DNA from 2 places in the Zhaonella formicivorans genome. Region 2 is predicted to be linked to the other one. Evidence: riboswitches for the same ligand, from Rfam matches in the RefSeq annotation. Region 2 holds a riboswitch; the other holds the start of a gene.
The links. Region 2 has a riboswitch for molybdenum cofactor ahead of EYS13_RS13435 (4Fe-4S dicluster domain-containing protein). Riboswitches for the same ligand answer to the same signal wherever they lie in the genome.
Positions count from the first base shown of each region.

Region 1: linked by a shared signal. The riboswitch ahead of EYS13_RS07160 (ABC transporter substrate-binding protein) and the one ahead of EYS13_RS13435 (4Fe-4S dicluster domain-containing protein) in region 2 are both predicted to bind molybdenum cofactor.

Region 1 is NZ_CP085524.1:1,430,416-1,433,826, forward strand. It holds gene EYS13_RS07150 (PDGLE domain-containing protein) at 1-19, opposite strand, end outside; gene EYS13_RS07155 (energy-coupling factor ABC transporter permease) at 12-659, opposite strand; gene EYS13_RS07160 (ABC transporter substrate-binding protein) at 937-1,752, opposite strand; molybdenum cofactor riboswitch at 1,937-2,054, opposite strand; gene EYS13_RS07165 (FprA family A-type flavoprotein) at 2,224-3,411, shown strand, end outside.
Region 2 is NZ_CP085524.1:2,738,902-2,742,312, reverse strand. It holds gene EYS13_RS13440 (aldehyde ferredoxin oxidoreductase) at 1-410, opposite strand, end outside; gene EYS13_RS13435 (4Fe-4S dicluster domain-containing protein) at 457-1,200, opposite strand; molybdenum cofactor riboswitch at 1,397-1,511, opposite strand; gene rsmI (16S rRNA (cytidine(1402)-2'-O)-methyltransferase) at 1,785-2,651, opposite strand; gene EYS13_RS13425 (tRNA1(Val) (adenine(37)-N6)-methyltransferase) at 2,648-3,400, opposite strand.

The sequences.
Region 1 (3,411 bases), 1.3 Mb from region 2:
AAAATATTTTTTTAGACATTACTCTCACCGGCCTTTCTCCCTATGCTTAAAAACAAGCCTCCCTTGATACTGGTCAAATAAGAGATCACTCCTGCAGTAATCAGTCCCTCCCCAATGCCAATTAAGCTATGCCACCCCAGCATGGCAGGTAAGACCAACTTTAAGGCTATCGTATTGGAAAAGGCCAATTCCAAAGCAGTTGCTGCCGCTGCAGCCATGGTGGAAAACCAAGCTGCCAGAAATATTTTTACCGGTCTGTTGGCAATTACCCTGTTTAACAGCCGATAAACCCAATATCCCGAAAGGGGTGCCAGTACAGCCATATTGAAAATGTTTGCTCCTAGGACGGTAACGCCGCCATCATTGAAGAATAATGCCTGCAGACCAACTATGGTTGCCATGATAATGCAAGCAGGCCATGGCCCCATAGTCAGAGCCAGAAGGGCACCCCCCAGCAGGTGGCCTGAAGTCCCCCCTGCTACCGGGAAATTTACCATTTGAGCAGCAAAAACAAAAGCCCCCATGGCTCCCATGACGGGAATCTGCCTGTCCTCAAGCTCTCTGTTGGCCTGAGTTAGGCCATAGGACAGAGCCCCTGCCGACAGAGCAGCCGTACTTAACCACGTTTTGGCATCCAAGAATCCGTCTGGTATATGCATTGTCATCCTCCTTTAATTATAGATCAGGCTACACACTTTTCATGCATGAAGTGTCGTTTGCAGTATTTCCCCAACAAGACAAATAGCCAAGCAAGCCTAAACCCCTGCCAGGGTTTCTAGACCTACTTGGCCTATTATCCAAAAAATAACAAGCAACAGCAGCGCCTTCATGGCGCATTTACATATCATGTATAGTCTATTTTATTCTAGCTATCAACAAAAATTCCTGCTGTCAAATTTCAAATTATTGAATTTCAATTTTAAATTTAATTTTATTTTAGCTGTCCTTCTTCCCTGCATCGGGGAAAAACAACGGCTCACCGTATTTGTCCACACCAAAATTTTTGATCATTTCCTGAGTTTCAGGAGAAATCATAAATTCCACGTAAACTCTAGCACCTTCCGCATTGACTTTGGGAAATTTCTCCTGATTAACCTGCATGACGTGATAGATGTTTAAGAGGGATTTTTCACCCTCGAACAGGATTTTTAGCTTGAGATTCTTTTTTAAAGCCAGGTATGTCCCTCTGTCTGAAAGCGTATAGCCCTGCTTGTCATTGGCAATAGCCAGGGTTTCACCCATGCCGGTGCCCGATTCCTGGTACCAGCCGCCTTCATTTTTGACGTTAGCTTTTTGCCACAAGCTTAATTCCTTCTTATGGGTTCCAGAATCGTCGCCTCTGGAAATAAAGAGGCTTTGACTTGCTGCTATCTTTTGCATCGCTTCCATAGCTGTCTGGGCATGGCTGATTCCTGCAGGGTCATTCTCCGGGCCCACAATGACAAAATCGTTATGCATCACCAGCCGGTAGTTGGTGACTACACCTTCCTCCAGCAGTTTCTTTTCCGCTTCGGGAGCATGTACCAGCAGGACATCGGCATCTCCCCGTTCCCCCATGGCTAAAGCCTTACCAGTGCCGGTTGGAATCGTTTTTACCACGTAGCCGGTCTTTTCTTCAAAGACCGGGTTCAGAACATCCAGCAAGCCGCTATCTACAGTACTGGTAGTAGTTGCTAGGATTATTTCTTTCATACCCTGGTTTTCTGCTGCCTTGTTTTCCGGTTGTTGGCTTTCCCTGGCGCAGCCGGCCATTATAGCAAATAAAAGTAGACTTAAGAAAAACGTTAAAATAACTTTTTTACCTTTCACAACTGTTCGAGCCCTCCTATTTTTACTGCTAAAATGTGCTTAAAAGGGAGAAGTTATTATATTGACACAGATCACCTCCAACCGGGCCCCGTTAAAAAAGCCAGGCGGGTAGAAAGAGCCTGGCTTTTAAATAACACAAGGAACCCCTTTCCACATTGGGAGGCATAGCAGTTTCCCGCTATACCCTATGGACTTTACTCCATGGCCGAAGCTTTAGGCGGTAAAGTTCGGAGCATAAAAATAAAATATGGAGTTGTTACATAAAATTTATTCTACGTACAAAAACTGATACCTGCTGTTCTTAAAAATTATTCGGCTAGGGCAGAATACATATTTCAACAAAAAATGGACATATCAGTAAAAGTATTGTTATACTGGTAATACGTGTACGTAATCATGAAAGGAGATGAATTAATGCCACCAGTACAAATTGCGGAAGGAATCCACTGGGTAGGTGCGGTAGACTGGAACATTCGCTTTTTTCACGGCCCTGCCTACAGCACCCACCGGGGCACAACTTACAACGCTTACTTAATTATTGACGAAAAAATCGCTTTGGTTGACACTGTTTTTAGGCCCTTTACCAAAGAACTGATTGCCAACATCTCAGCTCTCGTTGACCCAGGTAAAATAGAAGATATAGTTGTCAACCATATCGAGCCGGACCATTCCGGGGCTTTGCCGGAAATCATCAAGCTTTGTCCTGACGCTAAAATTTACTGCACTCAAAAAGCTAAAGAGGGTCTAATCAAACACTATGGCTTGGAGTGTGATTTCCAGGTAGTCAAAACCGGCGATGAACTAAACTTAGGAAAAAGAAGCATTAAATTTTTGGAAGCACCGATGCTGCACTGGCCGGACAGCATGTTTTCTTACATTGAAAAGGAACAGCTGCTTATGCCTAATGACGCTTTTGGCCAGCATCTGGCTTCTTCCTTTTTGTTTGACGACCAGGTGGACGAGCATGAGGTCATGGATGAGGCAGCCAAGTACTATGCCAATATCCTTTACCCATTCAGCCCGCTGGTACTCAAGAAACTGGAGGAAGTTCAAAAGCTGGGCTTGAAAATCAAAATCATTGCCCCCAGCCATGGAATAATCTGGCGGAAAAACCCGGAAAAAATCATTCAGGCTTACCTGAAATGGGCTAAAGGAGAGGCGGATAATAAGGCCGTAATAGTCTACGATACCATGTGGGAAAGCACCGAAAAGATGGCTAAGGCCATTTTGAACGGAATTGTGGCAGAAGGAGCAGAGGCTAAATTATATAAGCTCTCAGTTACCGACAGGAACGATATCATCAAAGAGGTCCTGAATTGTAAAGCCATTGTAGTCGGTTCTTCCACCATCAACAATGATATTTTACCGGTAATGGCTCCATTTCTGGATGATCTGAAAGGATTAAAGCCAAAGAATAAGATTGGCGCGGCTTTCGGCTCCTTCGGCTGGGGAGGCGGCGCCGTGAAAACTATTGAGGAAAAACTGTCCTCGGCAGGTGTTAACCTGATCATGGAAGGTTTGCAAGTAAGGTGGGTACCCACAGAAGAAGAAATCAGCCGGTGCTATGAATACGGCAGGCAAATCGGCCAAAAAATCAAAGAA
Region 2 (3,411 bases):
TTAATTTCTACTTTTTCATCCTCAATACTAATCCAAACCGGCCTGGCCGCTTTACCTTGCACAATTATGGCATCCCAACCGGCAAATTTTAATTCCGCTGCAAAATGCCCGCCCATATGGCCAGTGCCGACCAGCTCTTTTTTATGTAAGGGCCACAATGATGTAATGGCAGTGCGGCCATTTGCAGGTGCTCCTGTTCCGGCTAACGGTCCACAGCTGAAAATAATTCTGTTTTCCGGGTCCCAAGCTTTAGTTCCCGCCGGTACTTCATCCCACATTACTTTATATCCTATACCCGTTCCCCCACCTAAAAAATCCTTGTATTTTTCAATGGTATTTTCCGCGGTAATTTTACCGGTACCTAAATCTACACGTAAAACCTTGCCGGCCCATCCTCCGTAAGTAGCCATTACTTATCTCCTCCTTCAACAATACTAAAAACTAGAAGCCATGTCGCTATTTAGTTGCATGGCACTGGTTGCAGCTATCATTAACAGCCGCGATACTTGCCTGGCGCACAGCCACTTCTTTTGTCAGATCACGCCAGGAAATATATTTTAATGCTCCCGACGGGCAAGCATCGACACACATGGGATTCCCATCACAAAGATTGCACTTTGTCGCCTTCTTGGTTTCTGGATCCACTGCGGTCATTTCCCAAGGACAGGCCCGGGTACAAATGCCACAACCTACGCATTTGCTGCTATTGATTTCCCTGGCCCCTGTTACAGGATCAGCTTCGATGGCACCATTTGGGCAGGACATGGCACAGGGAACCGGATGGGCGCATTGTTTACATGTTTCTTGGATTATACGGGAATTACCGTATTTGCCTTCTTTGCGCCAGTATCCATATTGGACTCCTTTAGGACCAAAGTTTAAGTTGCGGTATATTTTTATTCTGGCGATGAAGGGATGGGATTTTCCTTCCTTAAATTCCGTACAAGCCAGCTCGCACCGACGGCAGCCAACGCATCTGGATGGTTCGGCTAAAATTACACCTTTGGATTTAACCAAAAGCGGCACTTTACCCTCTGTAGCTGCATAAGCGCCCAGGGCGCCAAACAGGGTCATTCCCGCTACTCCGGCTGCGGAAAAAATTCCGCCTTTTAAAAATTTACGCCTGCTGATGGCTTTGCCAAGTAAATTGGAGACGTTCCCCTCGCTGTCAGCAATTACTCTTTTCTCTTGTTCAGACATCCTTAAACCTCCTTCAATTCTCTCTTAGGCCAGTAATTTTCATATCCACCACTACCCCCTCACCCTTAAAGCACCCCTATCTCCCCCCTAACTGTTTGGCAGAAATTTACGGTATAAAAAAAGCCCTCAAAGTGAGTTATAATCTGCACTTTTGGGCTTTGTCTCGAGAACTGGAAGCCTCCAAGTTTAGAAGGAAAAATATTTTTCTTCTTCTCCTTTCCCTTGGGAGGCATACCCGTTTCCCAGTATACCCTAGCGGCTGCATACCATAGTTTCCCTTTAGGTAACACAGCTCGGAGAGATACGCTTATTTAATTTTCTAATTTCGCTGTACGCAGTCAAATTGTAGATCAAGTGTATTTTTTATTAGACATTTTACTTGTATTTCCTTCCACAAATTCCAAATTGCAGGTTTTTTCAATACTCTTTATAGCATTTCGCAACACTTTACATGTTTTTGTAAGGATTCTGCCATACTTTTTAAATCTATTGTTGTTTTCACAAATAATAAAAAAAGATAAGCCAGCGTACAAACCGTACCTGACTTATCTTTAAAGATGCTTTTGTGGCAAGTTGCGGGGACCTCAATGCTTATCCTTCTCCAGAGCTTCTACCACGGCTTTATACAGCTCTCGCTTTGGCAACTTGTACTTTTGAGCAACCTCCTTAATTGCTGCCTTACGGTCTTTTCCAGTTCCTTCTAACTTAAAAACCTCTTGTAAAAGTGCATCCAAACTGACTTCAATGCCTTTTTCCCCGTTTTCTTTCCCCTTAATTATCAACGTAAACTCGCCTTTGGGTGCATGAGTCCCATAGTACTCTACCAGACTTCCCAGTTTCCCCCGCTGTATTTCTTCATGTATCTTGCTGATTTCCCTGACCAGTGCCACATCCCTGTCTCCCAGAAAATCATATAAGTCCCGCAAAGTGCTTAAAAGCCGGTGGGGAGCCTCGTAAAGAATTATGGTACGGCTTTCGTTTTGCAGCCCTTCCAAAACGGCCTTTTTGGCCTTGGCACCCCGGGGTAAAAAACCTTCAAAAACAAAGCGGTCCGTAGGGAGCCCAGAAACCACCAGAGCAGCTAAAGACGCTGAGGGGCCGGGAACCGGGATTACTCTCAGCCCCGCCTGCACCGCTTTCAGCACCAGCTCATGGCCGGGGTCCGAAATGCCAGGCATGCCGGCATCGGAAATCAGGGCCAGCTTTGTCCCGGCCAACATCTTTTCGAGCAGATCCTCTCCCTTTGCTTTTTCATTATGCTGATGGTAACTGGTCAAAGGGGTGTGTATATCGTAATGGGCTAAAAGCTTACGGCTGTGCCTGGTGTCTTCAGCGGCGATGAGGTCAACCTCCCGCAGTACCCGGAGCGCCCGTAAAGTAATGTCTTCCAGGTTTCCGATGGGAGTTGCCACTAAATATAAACATCCAGCTTCATTTGCTATGTGGTTCATTTGACACCATCCTGCATATTGCAGCCGGCAAATATCTGCTGCATTTCCAAGGAATAACAACCTGTTTCCCGGTAAACGAACAAAGGCGGAAGCAAACTTAAATTCCTGGCAGAGCCTTTGGTCGCTTCCAGCAAAAACATTGTTGCCGCACGCTGTCTATTGGGGTGAACCGGCTTTAACCTGGTCGGGGTTAATTTATATTTGGCCAGTAACCCGAAAAGCTCCGGCAGCCGCTCCGGGCGATGAACAATTGCCAAATGCCCTTTGGGCTTTAATAACCGTGCCCCCACTTTAACTATATCTTCTAATTCGCATTTAAGTTCATGCCTGGCAATCGCTTGGCTTTCCCCCGCGCTTATTTTGCCTGATGTCTTTTTATAATAAGGGGGATTGGAAAGCACCAAATCCCATAGCCCGTTAAACTCCCTGCCAAGCTCCCTAAAATCAGCCTGACAAACCGATATTTTATCAGTCTTGTTGTTTAAGGCAACGCTCCTCCTGGCCAAGTCGGCCAGGTGCGCTTGGATTTCAACACCGGTGATTTCTAAATCCTCAAGCCTTGTGGAGAGGAGCAAAGGAATCACTCCGCTGCCCGTACCCAGATCCATTATTTTAAATCCGGGCTTAACAGTAGCAAAGCGGGCTAAAAGAACTGCATCCAGGGAAAAACGGTACCCCTTTCTGGGTTGGTAAATCATCAGTCCGCTATCCGTCAGCTTTTCCAGTTGCACATCTTCATCCGGTTCCATCTTCTTGACTC